2 regions of the Phytohabitans kaempferiae genome follow, and region 2 is predicted to be linked to the other one. Evidence: riboswitches for the same ligand, from Rfam matches in the RefSeq annotation. Region 2 holds a riboswitch; the other holds the start of a gene.
The links. A riboswitch is a leader RNA that binds a small molecule or an ion and turns the genes downstream of it on or off. The one in region 2 is predicted to bind thiamine pyrophosphate.
Positions count from the first base shown of each region.

Region 1: it holds a riboswitch for thiamine pyrophosphate, as region 2 does, so the genes downstream of both, ACFFIA_RS33745 (ECF transporter S component) here and thiE (thiamine phosphate synthase) in region 2, are expected to answer to the same signal.

Region 1 is NZ_JBHLUH010000073.1:128,250-135,396, forward strand. Features, by position in the region: gene ACFFIA_RS33730 (sugar isomerase domain-containing protein) at 1-102, opposite strand, end outside; gene ACFFIA_RS33735 (TIGR03943 family putative permease subunit) at 95-931, opposite strand; gene ACFFIA_RS33740 (permease) at 1,110-2,066, opposite strand; TPP riboswitch at 2,390-2,501, shown strand; gene ACFFIA_RS33745 (ECF transporter S component) at 2,554-3,126, shown strand; gene ACFFIA_RS33750 (ABC transporter ATP-binding protein) at 3,137-4,513, shown strand; gene ACFFIA_RS33755 (energy-coupling factor transporter transmembrane component T family protein) at 4,510-5,292, shown strand; gene ACFFIA_RS33760 (HAD family hydrolase) at 5,387-6,079, shown strand; gene ACFFIA_RS33765 (peroxidase family protein) at 6,162-6,815, shown strand; gene ACFFIA_RS33770 (hypothetical protein) at 6,897-7,147, opposite strand, start outside.
Region 2 is NZ_JBHLUH010000004.1:209,797-216,943, reverse strand. Features, by position in the region: gene ACFFIA_RS02100 (ABC-F family ATP-binding cassette domain-containing protein) at 1-448, shown strand, start outside; gene ACFFIA_RS02095 (copper resistance CopC/CopD family protein) at 481-2,256, shown strand; TPP riboswitch at 2,354-2,462, shown strand; gene thiE (thiamine phosphate synthase) at 2,456-3,079, shown strand; gene thiO (glycine oxidase ThiO) at 3,076-4,101, shown strand; gene thiS (sulfur carrier protein ThiS) at 4,098-4,298, shown strand; gene ACFFIA_RS02075 (thiazole synthase) at 4,300-5,085, shown strand; gene ACFFIA_RS02070 (thiamine phosphate synthase) at 5,082-5,699, shown strand; gene thiD (bifunctional hydroxymethylpyrimidine kinase/phosphomethylpyrimidine kinase) at 5,696-6,487, shown strand; gene thiC (phosphomethylpyrimidine synthase ThiC) at 6,496-7,147, shown strand, end outside.

The sequences.
Region 1 (7,147 bases), on a different contig from region 2:
CAGCTCGGCGGCCCGATCGACTCCCGCACGCTGGCCGGCCGCCACGCGCTCCATCGTGGACACCGCCACGCGCAGGTAGCTCTCCGCGCTCAGCTCACTCATACTGCTGCTTCGGCGGGTCGATCTCGGTCCATGTCTCCACCTCGATGAAGGGGATCGTCTCCTCGTTGACCGGGTCGCTCATGGTCTGCTCGGTGTACTTGCCGACCACCTCGACCCAGGCGTCGTTGGCCAGCGCGGCCGGCGCGTTGCCGGACATGCCCAGCTTGATCGGGCGGCCGTCGGCGGCGCAGCAGCTCAGGATGATCCGGGCCAGGATCGGCTCGCCGTTGGGCCCACGCGCGATGAAGCCGGTCAGCTGCACCCTGCGGTCGCCGAGCGAGACGCCCTTGTCGAACACCGCCCGGGAGGCGTAGTCGAGCACGCTGATCTTGGCGGGATCGCCGGCCGGGAGCGGCGGGTAGTCGGAGATCTGCTGGCTGGAGAGGGCGGTGCCGGACTGTCCCGCCGCGTACGACCCGAGCGCCGGCGGGGCGACCAGCAGCAGCCCCAGCACCGGCAGGAGGAGCAGCCAGCCGACCCACGGCTCGCGGTGCGGCTTGCCGTCACCGTGGTCGTGGCCGTGGTCGTGCGCGCCGGCGTGGGCCTCGGGGTCGTGCTGGCCGCCCCCCGCTCCCCCCGCGAGGCGCCCAGCGAGCCGGCGCCATCCGCCCTCGCCGCCCCGCTCCTCGGCTTGGCCGTTGCCTCCCGAGGGGCGCAGCACCTCGTGGACGAGCGTCATCACCGCCGCCGCGATCAGCGCGACTCCGGCCGCGATGAGGAACGGCTGGAGCGACTCCTTCACGTACCGCAGGTACATGTCGGTCACGCTGGCCCGCACGATCGCGCCGCCGAGCAGCAGCATCACGACAGCCTGAGCCTGCCGGTTCACCGGACCACCGCCCCTCGCGTCGCCAAGAACCCGAACGCGCCAACTCGTTCGTTCACAGTGCTTGCTGGGTTCGCTCGCTCGTGCGGCGCCAAAGGCGACGCCTTCCCTCGCAGGCCCGAAACCCCGACTCCGTCGGCGGGCCCGCTCAGTCCAGACGCCGCCGCGCCAACTCGCTCGCTCACAGGATCACCGCCCCCACACCGACGGCGACGAGGATCGCGATCGCGAACGTCGCCGGCGCGAACCGGAACGCGAACCGGCGGCCGAACACGCCGGTCTGCATCGAGATCAGCTTGAGGTCGACCATCGGGCCGACGACCAGGAAGACCAGCCGAGAGGTGAGCGAGAACTGGGAGAGCGAGGCGGCCACGAACGCGTCCGCCTCGGAGCAGATCGAGAGCAGCACGGCGAGCACGGCCAGCGCCAGCACCGAGAGCACCGGATTGTCGGCGAGGGTCTGGAGCCACCGCTCGGGCACCACGACGTTGATGGTGGCGGCGGCCATCGCACCGATGACGAGAAAGCCGCCGGCGTGCACCACGTCATGGCGCACCGAAGCCCAGAAGGCCCGCCCCTTGGGCATGCCGTCGACGTCGGGGCGGTGCGGCAGCCGGATCCACTCGGCCTTGCCCAGCCGCAGCCAGAGCCAGCCCATGATCATGGCGACGACCAGGCTGGCCACGCCGCGGGCGACCACCATCTCGGGGTTGTTGGGGAAGGCGACCGCCGTGGCGGCCAGCACGATCGGGTTGATCGCCGGGGCGGCGAGCAGGAACGCCAGCGCCGCCGCCGGCGTGACCCCGCGGCGCATCAGCGAGCCCGCGATCGGCACCGCGCCGCACTCGCAGCCCGGCAGCACGACACCGGCGCAGCTCGCCACCGGTACGGCGAGCGCGGGATGGCGGGGCAGCGCGCGGGCCCAGAAGGAGCGGGGCACGTACACGGCGATGATGGCGGAGAGCATCACGCCGAACACCAGGAACGGCACCGCCTGCACCATCACCGACACGAAGACGGTGGTCCAGGTCTGGAGGCGGGGGTCGGAGATGGCGTCGGCGACCGGCCCCCGGAAGACCACGAGGAGCACGAGCAGCACCGCGAGGATCTCGACCGATCCGATGCGGTCGCCGAAGATCCGCCGGCGAGGCTCGGTGGGCGGTGGCTCGTCCGGGGCGGCTGGCGAGGTCCAGTCGATCTCGTCGCCGTCCGGCTGCGCGTTACGCGCGGTAGCGCGGTCTGCGGCGGTCACAGCAGGCGAATCCCTTCGGTGCGGCATCCGGCGAAAACGCTCCGCAGCGCTCCACGTCTCCGCGGTGCCCCCACGCACGGCGCCGCCTCAGGGTAGCCCATGTGTGAGCTGCAAACCATTTTCAATCACCTCTTGACGTCTGTCTTGGCAGGTGACAGGCGCCACCGCGCCATTCAAATCGAGAAACCTTCGGTGTTAACGTGAGCGGAAACAACCGACAGGGGAGCGCACAGCGCTGAGAGTGTGGTTGCCGCGAGGCGGTCGCAGACCCTCGAACCTGATCTGGGTAATGCCAGCGCAGGGAGTCGATTCTCAGGCTCGCCGATGGCCGGCGTGCGTCTTCTCCTGGTTCGCGAGGACTGGGAGGTTCCACATGAACAACAACCGTTGGCGCACCGTCGACGTCGTGGTCGCGGCCGTGCTGGGCGTCGCGTTCGGCGTCATCTTCTGGGCGTGGAGCCTGCTGTGGGATGGTCCGGCCAGTGCCATCCCGCTGCCCGGGCGGGCGCTCATCTACGGCATCTGGCTGGTGCCGGCGGTGCTCGGCCCGCTGGTCATCCGCAAGCCGGGCGCGGGCGTGTTCACCGAGTTCGTGGCGGCGACCGTCTCCACCTTCTTCGGCTCGCCGTGGGGCCTGATCACGCTGCTGTACGGCCTGTTCCAGGGCATCGCCGGCGAGTTCGCGTTCGCCGCGACCGGCTACCGCCAGTGGCGCCTGCCCACCGCGATCGTCGGCGGCGCGCTGGCCGGCGGCGCGGCCACGCTGCTCGACCTGATCAACTACTACCCCGAGACGAGCGCCGGCTGGAAGTGGGGGTACACCGGTCTCCTGGTGCTCAGCTCCGCCATCATCGCCGGCGTCGGCGGCTGGCTGCTCACCCGCGCGCTCGCCCAGACCGGTGTGCTCGACCGGTTCCCGGCCGGCCGCGACCGGGTCGCGGTGTGAGCCGGGTCGCTTGATCCGGGCGAAGGGCTTCGGCTGGCGGCACGCGGGCCGCAAGGCGTGGGCGGTCCGCGGCCTCGACCTGCGCGTCGAGCGGGGCGAGCGGGTCCTGCTGCTCGGCCCGTCCGGCGCGGGCAAGAGCACGCTGCTCGCCGGGCTGGCCGGGCTGCTCGCCGCCGACTCCGGCGAGCGGGAGGGCACGGTCGAGGTCGACGGCCGGGTCGGCATCGTCTTCCAGGACCCGGAGACCCAGCTGGTGATGGCGCGGGCCGGCGACGACGTGGCGTTCGGGCTGGAAAACCACGGCGTGCCGGCCGCCGAGATCTGGCCGAGGGTCGACGCGGCGCTGGCCAGGGTCGGCTTCCCGTACGGCCGGGACCGCTCCACCGCCGCCCTCTCCGGGGGCGAGCAGCAGCGCCTGGCGCTGGCCGGCGCGCTCGCCCTCCGCCCGGAGGTGCTGCTGCTCGACGAGCCCACCGCCAACCTCGACCCCGCCGGCGCCGACCTCGTACGCACCGCGCTCCGCGAGGCGGTCGACCCCGGCACCACCGTCGTCCTCGTCGAACACCGCGTCGCCGAGGCACTCCCGCTCGTCGACCGGGTCGTCGTGCTCGATCCGGGCGGCGGCCTCCGCGCCGACGGACCGCCCGACGAGGTGTTCGCCGCGCACGGCGACCGGCTCGCCGAGGAGGGCGTGTGGGTCCCGGGCCGCGAGGTGCCGCCCCGGCGCGCGAGCGCGCCGCCGGGAGACGCACTGCTCTCCGCCGAACGGGCCACCATCCGCGACCGGTTGGCCGCCGTCGATCTTCTGGTACGAGCCGGGGAGGCACTCGCCATCCTCGGTCCGAACGGCACGGGGAAATCCACGCTGGCGCTGCTGCTCGGCGGACTGCTCAAACCGGACGGTGGGCGGATCACCGCCACGCCAGCGCTCGCCGGTGCCGACGCCGCCACTCCCCCGCACCGCTGGCGGGCACCGGCGCTCGCCCGGCGGATCGGGTCGGTCTTCCAGGACCCGGAGCACCAGTTCGTGACCTCCACTGTGTACGACGAGCTGGCGCTCGGCCCCCGCCGCACCGGCGTGCCCGAGGCGGCGGTCGCCTCCACAGTGGATGAGCTGCTGGCGCGGCTGCGGCTGGACCGGCTGGCCGGCGCCAACCCGTACACCCTCTCCGGTGGCGAGGCGCGGCGGCTGAGCGTGGCGACGGCGCTGGCGGCAGCCCCGGCGCTGCTGGTCCTGGACGAGCCGACGTTCGGGCAGGACCGGCGCACGTGGATCGAGCTGGTCGACCTGCTCGCCGGCCTGCGCGAGGAGGGGCGCGGCATCGTCACCGTGACCCACGACCCCGCCTTCGTCACGGCCCTCGCCGACCGGACGGTGCACCTGTGAACGAGCGAGCCGACGCCCCCGGCGCCGCAGTGCGCGCGCCCTTCGCGCGGCGCAATCCGGTCGCGAAGCTGGCCGCCGCGCTGGTCTTCACGGTCGCGCTGGTCACCACGCTCGACCCGGTGCCGCCCGCCGTGGCGATCGCGGTCGAGCTGGCCCTGGCGCCGCTCTTCGGTGTCCGGTACGGCACGCTCGCCCGCCGGGCCTGGCCGCTGCTGATCAGCGCCGCCGGCGTCGCGCTGACGATGGTGCTCTTCGCCGCCAACCGCACCGGCGACCTGCTCCTGAGCATCGGGCCGGTCGACCTCACCACGAGCGTGCTCAGCAGCGCGCTCGGGCTGTCGTTGCGGGTGATCGCGATCGCACTTCCCGGCGTGCTCGTCTTCGCCTCCACCGACCCGACCGACCTCGCGGACGCGCTGGTTCAGAACGTACGCGCGCCGTACCGCTTCGCGATCGGCACGCTCGCCGCGTTCCGGCTCGTACCGCTGCTCAGCCAGGAGTGGCAACTGCTCCGGCTCGCCCGGCGGGCCCGCGGTGTGGATGCCGGCGGCAATCCGGTCGCCGCGCTGCGGATCTTCGTCTCCACCGCGTTCGGGTTGCTGGTGGGGGCGATCCGGCGGGGTACCCGACTGGCGGTGGCGATGGACGCGCGCGGCTTCGACCGGACCGGGCCGCGCACGCGCGCCCGCGAGCAACGCTTCCGCCCCGCCGACGCGGTCTTCGTGGCCGGCGCGCTGCTGCTCGCCGCGGCCGTGCTGCTGACGGGCGCCGCGACATAGGCACCAACCATGCTGGATCGAGAGTTCCCCAACCCCACGCCCTGCTGTGGCGGCGCACACTGACGGTCGCCCCGCCGCCTGGCACCATCGACTGATGCGCCTGGTCATGTGGGACATCGACTACACGCTGCTGTCCGCCGGGAGCGTCGCCCGGCTGGCGTACGCTCCCGCCTTCACCGCGGTCACCGGCGTCACCTGGCGGCAGATGGCACAGCCGGGCGGGCGCACCGACCGCGACATCGCGGTGGAGACCTTCGCGATGCACGGCATCGACGACTGCGAGCCGCATCTGGAGCGGTTCTTCACGATGTTCGCGGCCGAGTTCGCCGCCCGCCGCGAGCTGCTGCTCCAGGAGGGCCGCGTGCTGCCCGGCGCCCGCGAGATCCTGGTCGAGCTGAGCACGCGCCCGCACATCGTGCAGACGCTGGTGACCGGCAACATCCGCGCGGTGGCGCTGGACAAGCTCTCGGCCTTCGACCTGGCCGGGCTGGTCGACTTCGACATCGGCGGCTTCGGCACCGAAGACGTCGTGCGCGCGACACTGGTGCGGCGCTCGCTCGAGCGGGCCGCGGCCAAGCACGGCCGCCCGTTCGAGCCGTCCGAGGTGCTGGTGGTCGGCGACACCGTGCACGACGTCAACGCCGCGCTGGCCAACGGGGTGACCGCGGTGGCCGTGGCGACCGGCGGCACCGACGCGGCGACGCTGGCGGCGGCCGGGGCCCACGTGGTGCTCGACGACATGAGCGACATCGACGCTGTGGTCGCGCTACTCGCTGGCGTGCACTGACCGGAGAGGCCTCGGGTCGGAAACCCCTTGGGGGGCCTGTGCGCCCTGTGGGAGCGGTTCCAGAATCTGGTAGCAATCCAGGTTGGCCGATATATGGCCCGTTCTCACAACGCTCCGGCAAGGCGGCACCCCGTTCTTCGGCTTCATCTTCGATCCGGCCGGCGAAGGACAGGCCGACCCCGTGGACCTACGCGGTGGTGCCCGCGCTCCGCGCAGGTTCGTGGGCTGGCAGACGTTCTTCGACTTCGGCGACGACCAGACCCAGCACGTACGCCCCAACAAGCGGATCGACACCAAGATCTCGACTCCGCTCTTCAACCTGCCGCTCGGCGCCATCGCCAGCGGTGACCCGCCGACCTCGCTGGCGACCCGCAACCTGTTGCGCACCATGACCTGGGGCGTACCGGCCGGGCAGCTCATCGCCCAGCGGATGGGGTATCCGCAGCTCATGCTCCAGGAGCTGGCCGGCTACGGCGTAGCGTTGGAAAACCACACCCCGCTCTGGTACTACGTGCTGGCCGAGGCGGAGCGGACCACCAACGGTGTCACGCTCGGCCTCTGCGGCGGGCGGATCGTGGCCGAGGTCTTCATCGGCCTGCTCCAGCTCGACTCCGCCGGCTACCTGCGACTCCAGCCCAACTGGACGCCTACGCTGCCGTCCGCCACGCCCGGCACGTTCCGGATGGCCGACCTGCTCAGGTGGGCGCGGGTCGACCCGGCGAGTCGGGGCCAGTAGCTCGCGCCCCCCGGCGGGGCGCGGGGCACAGGAAACGTGGGTGCGCTCGGCGTGGGGCCGGGCGCACCCGCCTCCAGCCCATCAGCCGAGCAGCCGCCGCACGTGGGCGTCGAGAAGATCTCCGCCGTAGCGGACAACCCCGTCCCGATGCACCACCCCGCAGGTCGCCCGGTCGAACTGGACCACCATGGTCTCGCTGCCGCCCATCAGCACAAGCTCCAGAAACGGCCCTCGCTCAGACCCGCAGTCGCCGGTCGACTTCGTCGCCGGGAGTGAGTTGAGCCGTTCGACGAGTGCGGCGGACGAGTCGCCGTCGAGGACCCGCGCTGGTC
Region 2 (7,147 bases):
GGTACGGCTCGGTGCCCGGGTGCGCGCCGGGCACTTCTCGCAGACCCACGACCGCCCCGACCTTCAGGAGCAGACGCCGGTCGAGATCCTGTGGCGCGGCGACGACCACCGCGACGGGATGGACCGGCACGCCGCGATGAAGGCGCTCAACCGGTACGACCTGGCCGGGCAGGGCGACCAGCGGTTCGGCACGCTCTCCGGCGGGCAGCAGGCGCGCTTCCTCGTACTCCTGCTGGAGCTGTCGGGCGCCACGCTGCTGCTGCTCGACGAGCCCACCGACAACCTCGACATGGCGTCGGCGGAGGCGCTGGAGGAGGGGCTGGCTGCGTTCGCCGGCACGGTGGTGGCGGTGACGCACGACCGGTGGTTCACGCGCTCGTTCGACCGGTTCGTGGTCTTCGGCGGCGACGGCGAGGTGAAGGAGTCGCCCGAGCCGGTCTGGGATTGAACCATCCGGCGCCCAGATCCGAACCACTGTGCATGAGACGGTGGCTGGCCGCGCTGTTCGCTGGGCTGTGCCTGGCCATCCTCGTGCCCGCCGCCCCGGCCAGCGCGCACGCGGCACTCGTCTCGACCACGCCCGAGCAGGGTTCGGTGATCGGCTCGTCGCCGACCAAGGTGTCGCTCACGTTCAACGAGCCGGTGCGGGTGATCCCGGGCCGCACGCAGGTGATCGCCCCGGACGGCAAGCGGATCAACACCGGTGATCCGGTAGCCTCCGGCGGCACGCTCACACTGGATGTACGGGTCGCCGACCGGCCGCTCGGCACGTACCTGGTCAGCTACCGCATCATCTCGGCCGACGGGCATCCGCTCTCCGGCGGCTTCATGTTCTCGGTCGGCGCGCCCTCGCAGACCGCTCCGAAGGCGCTGGAGGACGACCCCTCGGTGGCCGTGCTGCTGGCGACCGCCAAGTACGCCGGCTACGTCGGGCTCACGCTCGTCGTCGGGCCGCTGCTCTTCCTCGCGGTCCTGTGGCCCCGCCGCACGCCGACCCGCGGCCCCCTGCGGCTGGTGCGGATCGGGCTCGGTCTGGTGCTGGTGAGCACGCTCGGCACGTTCTGGTTGCAGGCGCCGTACACCTCCGGCGCCGGGCCGTTCGACGTGTCGGTCGGCGAGCTGCGTGACGTGGCGACGAGCGGGTTCGGCCTCTGGCTGGGCGTACGGCTCGCGGTGCTGGCCGCGGTCGTGCTGCTGCTCCGGACGAGCCCGCCACTGCGCGCCCCGCTGACGGTGGTGGCCCGGCCTCCGGTGCGTGCCGCGGTCGCGGTGGGCGCTGGCGTGTCGGGCGGCGCTGGGCTGCCCCCGGACGACCAGCCGCCCGCGACCCCTCGACCACCGGCCGGCGGCACCTCGGCACGAGAAGGCGGCGGCACCTCGGCGCGGCGGTCACCGCTGCCGCTGGTGCTGCTCGGCGCGTTGGGCCTGCTCACCTGGCCGCTCGCCGGGCACGCGGCCGCCTCGCCGGTGCCGCCCGTCTCGGCGGTCGCGGACGCGGTGCACCTGGCGAGCATGGCGGTGTGGCTCGGCGGCCTGGTGGTGCTGGTCGGCTTCGTACTGCGCCAGGGCTGGGCGGACCGCCGCGTGCTCGGTGTCGTACTGCCGGTCTGGTCCCGCTGGGCGGCGGTCGCGATCTGCTGGCTGGTACTCGGCGGCGTGGTGCAGGCGGTCGTCGAGATCGGTGGGCCGGGCGCGCTGCTCGACACGCGGTACGGCCAGCTCATCCTCGTCAAGGTGGCCCTGCTCGGCGCGGTGCTGGCGGTCGCCTTCTTCTCCCGGCGGCTCGTGCTGCGCCGCTCGCCCGACCGGCTGGGCCGGCTGGTCGCGGCGGAGCTGGGGCTGGCGGCCGTGGTGCTCGCGGCCAGCTCGGTGCTCGTGCAGACCACGCCGGGGCGCTCGGCCGACATCGAGGCGCGGGCCGCCGCCGAGGCGGTGGGCTACTCCACGACGCTCAACAGCGACATCTTCTCGGTGCAGTTCGAGATCTTTCCGGTGCAGCTCGGCGAGAACAACACGCTGCACGCGTTCGTCTACACGCCGCAGGGCAAGCCGGTCAGCGTCGCCGAGTGGAAGGTGACCGCCGCGCTCCCGGAGAAGGGCATCCCGCCGATCCCGAACGATGTCGTCTCCATCCGCGACAACCAGGGCATTGGCGCGATCACCTTCCCCTACCCCGGCGAGTGGGAACTCAGCCTCACAATCCGGCTGGACGACCTCAACCAGGCCACGGTACGCACCACAGTCGACGTAGCCTGACCCGCGGTGGGACATCCTCCACACACGGCGGCGTAACCGGCGTCTCATGCGTGCTCCTCTTTACGAGGGCGTTGACGGCGTCGTACTCTCGCCGAAGGAGTGACCCACGGGAGCCCGGTGCACCGGGCTGAGAGGAGGGCATGCAGCCCTCGACCGTCGAACCTGATCCGGGTAATGCCGGCGCAGGGAGGAGTGCTGCATGCGGCCGTTTCCTCGGCTACATCTCATCACCGACACCCGTCCGGGCCGTGACCCGCTGGCAGTCGTCGCCGCCGCGCTCGCCGTCGCCGGCGCGGGGCTCGCGGTGCAGGTGCGCGTGGAGGACGAGGCGACCGACCGCGACGCATACGACCTGGCCACGCGGGTAAGGGCGTTCTGCGCCGAAGCCGGGGCGACCTGCCTGGTCAACGACCGCCTGCACATCGCGCTGGCCGTGGGAGCGGACGGTGGGCACGTGGGCGCGCTCGACCTGCCGGTCGAGGCAGCGCGGCGCGTGCTCGGGCCGCGGGCGATCCTCGGCGCGACCGCGCGCGAGCCGGCGAGCGCGAAGGCGGCCGTCGACGCCGGCGCCACCTACCTGGGCGTCGGGCCGGCGTACGCGACCACGACCAAGGACGGCCTCCCGCCACCGATCGGGATCGAGGGGGTCGCGGCGGTGGCCGGCGCGGCGGGCGTTCCCGTGATCGCGATCGCGGGGGTGACGGCCGAGCGGATACCGGATCTGCGGGCCGCGGGCGCGCACGGCGTGGCCGTGATCGGCGCGCTCTCCGGCGCACCGGATCCGGTCGAGGCCACCAGGAAACTCTGGGACGCCCTCCGATGAACGACGTCACCGTCGTCGGCGCCGGCCCCATCGGGCTGGCGATCGCCTGGCGGTGCGCCGCGCGGGGCATGACGGTGGAGGTGGCCGACGACGGGCTGCCCGGCGCGTGGCACGCGGCCGCCGGCATGCTCGGGCCGGTCTCCGAGTCCTACTTCGGCGAGGGCGCGCTCACCGCCCTCCTCGTCGAGTCGGCGCGGCGGTGGCCGGGCTTCGCCGCCGAGCTGGGCGCGGAGGAGATCGGCTACCGCGCGAGCGGCACGCTCGTCGTCGCGCTGACCGGCGACGATCTGGCCGAGGTCGAGCGGCTGCGCGTGTACCAGGAAAGTCTCGGACTCCCGATCACGCCACAGCGACCGGGCGAGCTGCGCGACCGCGAGCCCCTGCTCTCGCCGCGCGTGCGCGGTGGCGCGTACGCGCCCGACGACCACCAGGTCGACCCGCGCCGGCTCGTGCCCGCACTCCGCGGCGCGGCGACCTCGGCCGGCGCGGCCATCGTCCGCGAGCCGCGCCCCGCGCGGATCACCGTCGTCGCGGCCGGCACCGGCTCGGCCGCCGTCGCCGGGGTTCCGGTCCGTCCGGTCAAGGGCCAGATCCTCCGCCTCCGCGCGCCCGGCCACCAGCCGCCGGGCTTCTCCCACGTCATTCGCGGGTACGCGGACGGCCGTCACGCCTACCTCGTACCGCGGCTCGACGGGGAGGTGGTCGTGGGCGCGACCGTGGAGGAGCGCACTGACGCGCACGTCACCGCCGGCGGTGTGAGCGAGCTGCTGCGCGCCGCCGCCGACCTGGTGCCGGAGATCAACGAGTACGAGCTGGTCGAGGCGATCGCCGGCCACCGCCCCGGTACGCCCGACAACGCGCCGCTGATCGGGGCGGTGGGCGAGGGCGTGATCGTGGCGACCGGCCACTACCGGCACGGCATCGTGCTCACCCCGGTCACCGCCGATCTCGTCGCCGACCTGGTGGAGACGGGAGTGCCGGATCCGATGTTGGGGCCGTTCGCGCCTGGGAGGTTCGCATGAAGGTAGTGGTGAACGGCAGCGCGCACGCCCTGCCCGACGGGGCGACCGTCGCGGACGTGGTCCGGGCGGTGACCACGGTGGCGCGGGGCGTCGCGGTCGCGGTCAACGGCGAGGTGGTGCCGCGGGCCGGCTGGCCGGGCGCGGCGCTGCGCGAGGGCGACCAGGTCGAGGTGCTGACCGCGGCCCAAGGGGGCTGACATGGCATTGAACGGCGGAGTTCCGAAGATCGCGGGCGTGGAGCTGCGCTCAAGGCTGATCATGGGCACCGGTGGAGCGTCCAATTTGGACATCCTTGAGCGGGCGATCAAGGAGAGCGGCACCGAGCTGGTCACCGTGGCCCTCCGCCGGGTCGACACCGCCGCCACGATGAACGGCGGCCTGCTCGACATGCTGGAGCGCTGCGGCGTACGCGTCCTGCCCAACACCGCCGGCTGCTACACCGCGCGGGAGGCGGTCAAGGTCGCCCACCTGGCGCGCGAGGCGTTCGAGACGCCGTGGGTGAAGCTCGAGGTGATCGGCGACGAGCGCACACTGCTGCCGGACGGCGTGGAGCTGCTGCGGGCGGCCGAGGAGCTGGTGGCGGACGGGTTCCAGGTGCTGCCGTACACCACCGACGACCCGGTGCTGGCCCGCCGCCTGGCCGACGCGGGGTGCGCGGGGGTGATGCCGGCCGGCTCGCCGATCGGCTCTGGGCTGGGCCTCTCCAACCCGCACCACATCCAGCTGATCCGCCAGTCGGTCGACCTGCCGGTGATCCTCGACGCGGGCATCGGCACCGCCTCGGACGCCGCGCTCGCCATGGAGCTGGGCTGCGACGCGGTGATGGCGGCCAGCGCGATCACCCGTGCCGCCGATCCGGTGCGGATGGCGGCGGCGATTCGGCACGCGATCGAGGCGGGGCGGCTCGCGGCGCGGGCGGGGCGGATCCCGCGGCGCTTCCACGCGCTCGCGTCCACGCCGGACGAAGGCAGGCCGGACCTGTGAGTCCACACGGGATAGTCGTGCTCACCGACCGGCGGATGGCGCGCCGGCCGCTCGTGGAGACCGTCGCGGCCTCTGTCGAGGGCGGGGCCCGCTGGGTCGTACTCAGGGAGAAGGACATGCCGCCCGATGAGCGTGCGGCGCTGGCGGAGGCCCTGCGCGCGGTGCTCGCGGATGTTGGTGGTCGGCTGATCGTGGCGGGGCCGGACCCGCTCGGCGGGAGCGCGGTGCACCTGGCGGCGGCGGGGCCGTATCCGCCGCCGGAGCTGGCGCTCGTCGGGCGATCGTGCCACGACGAGGGCGAGCTGTCGCGGCTGTCGCGCGAGCACTACGCGATGGTGTCGCCGGTCTTCCCGACGCCGTCGAAGCCCGGATACGGCCCTCCGCTGGGGCTCGACGGCCTCGCGCGGCTGGTGGCCCGCTCGCCCGCGCCGGTGCTCGCGCTCGGCGGGATCACACCGCAGAACGCGGCCGGCTGCCTCTCCGCCGGTGCCGCCGGAGTCGCCGTGATGGGCGCGGTGATGCGGGCGGACGACCCGGCGGCGGTGGTTCGTGACCTGAGCAGTGCGACGCTGTCCGTCAAAACCCCCGCCGGCCGGGGTGGGGTGTGGTCATGACACCTCCGATCGCGCTCACCATCGCCGGCTCCGACTCGGGCGGGGGCGCCGGCATCCAGGCCGACCTCAAGGTCTTCGCGGCGCTGCGCGTGTACGGCACGTCGGTCGTCACCGCCGCCACCGCGCAGAACACGCGCGGCGTGCAGGACGTCTACCCGATGCCGGGCAATGTCGCCAGCGCCCAGCTCAACTCGCTCCTCGACGACCTGCCACCGGCCGCGACCAAGACCGGCATGCTCGCCACCGCCGAGGTGGCCGCGGCCGTGCTCGCCAAGGCCCGCGCGGGGCTGCTGCCCAACCTGGTCGTCGACCCCGTGCTCGCCTCCTCCAGCGGGCGCCGCCTCGGCGTGGTGGGCGCGATCGAGCGGCTGCTGCCGTACGCGCTGGTCGCCACGCCCAACCGGGAGGAGGCGTCGGCCCTGGTCGGCTGGCCGGTCGCCACGCCTACCGACATGGCGGGCGCGGCCGGGCAACTGGCGGCGGGCGGGCCGAAGTTCGTGGTGGTGACCGGCGGCGACATGGTGGCCGGCGACGAGGCCGTCGACGCGGTGTGGACGGAGGCGGGGACCCGCTTCCTGCGATACCCGCGCATCGTCACGTCCAACACCCACGGCACGGGCTGCACGTTCTCGGCGGCGATCGCCGCGCGGCTGGCGCTGGGCGACCAGGTGCTGGACGCGCTCACGTTCGCGAAGCAGTACGTCGCACGGGCACTCGCCGGCGCCCGCGACTGGAAGCTGGGCGGCGGCACGGGGCCGCTCGATCACCTCGATTGGAAGTCGATGTAGGAGGTTCGATGTCAGTGCGTCGCAAGGTGTACGTGGAGGGATCTCGCCCGGACATGCGGGTGCCGTTCGCCGAGGTGGACCTGACCGGTGGTGAGCCGCCGGTCCGGCTGTACGACACGTCCGGCCCCGGTTCGGACCCGGAGGTCGGGCTGCCGCCAATGCGCGGTCCGTGGATCGCCGAGCGCGGTGACGTCGCGCCGGTGCGGGGCGCTGGCACACCGCTGGCCGGCTCCCGCCCGACTCAGTTGGCGTACGCGCGGGCCGGCGTGGTCACGCCCGAGATGGAGTTCGTGGCGATCCGCGAAGACGTCTCGGCCGAGCTGGTGCGCGACGAGATCGCGGCCGGGCGGGCGGTGCTGCCGGCCAACGTCAACCACCCCGAGTCCGAGCCGATGATCATCGGGCGCCGCTTCCTCGTGAAGGTCAACGCGAACATCGGCACCTCCGCGGTCACCTCCTCCATCGCCGAGGAGGTGGAGAAGCTGACCTGGGCCACGCGGTGGGGCGCGGACACCGTGATGGACCTGTCCACGGGCAAGCGGATCCACGAGACGCGCGAGGCGATCATCCGCAACTCGGCCGTGCCGATCGGCACCGTTCCCATCTACCAGGCGCTGGAGAAGGTCGGTGGCGACCCGGTCAAGCTCTCCTGGGAGGTCT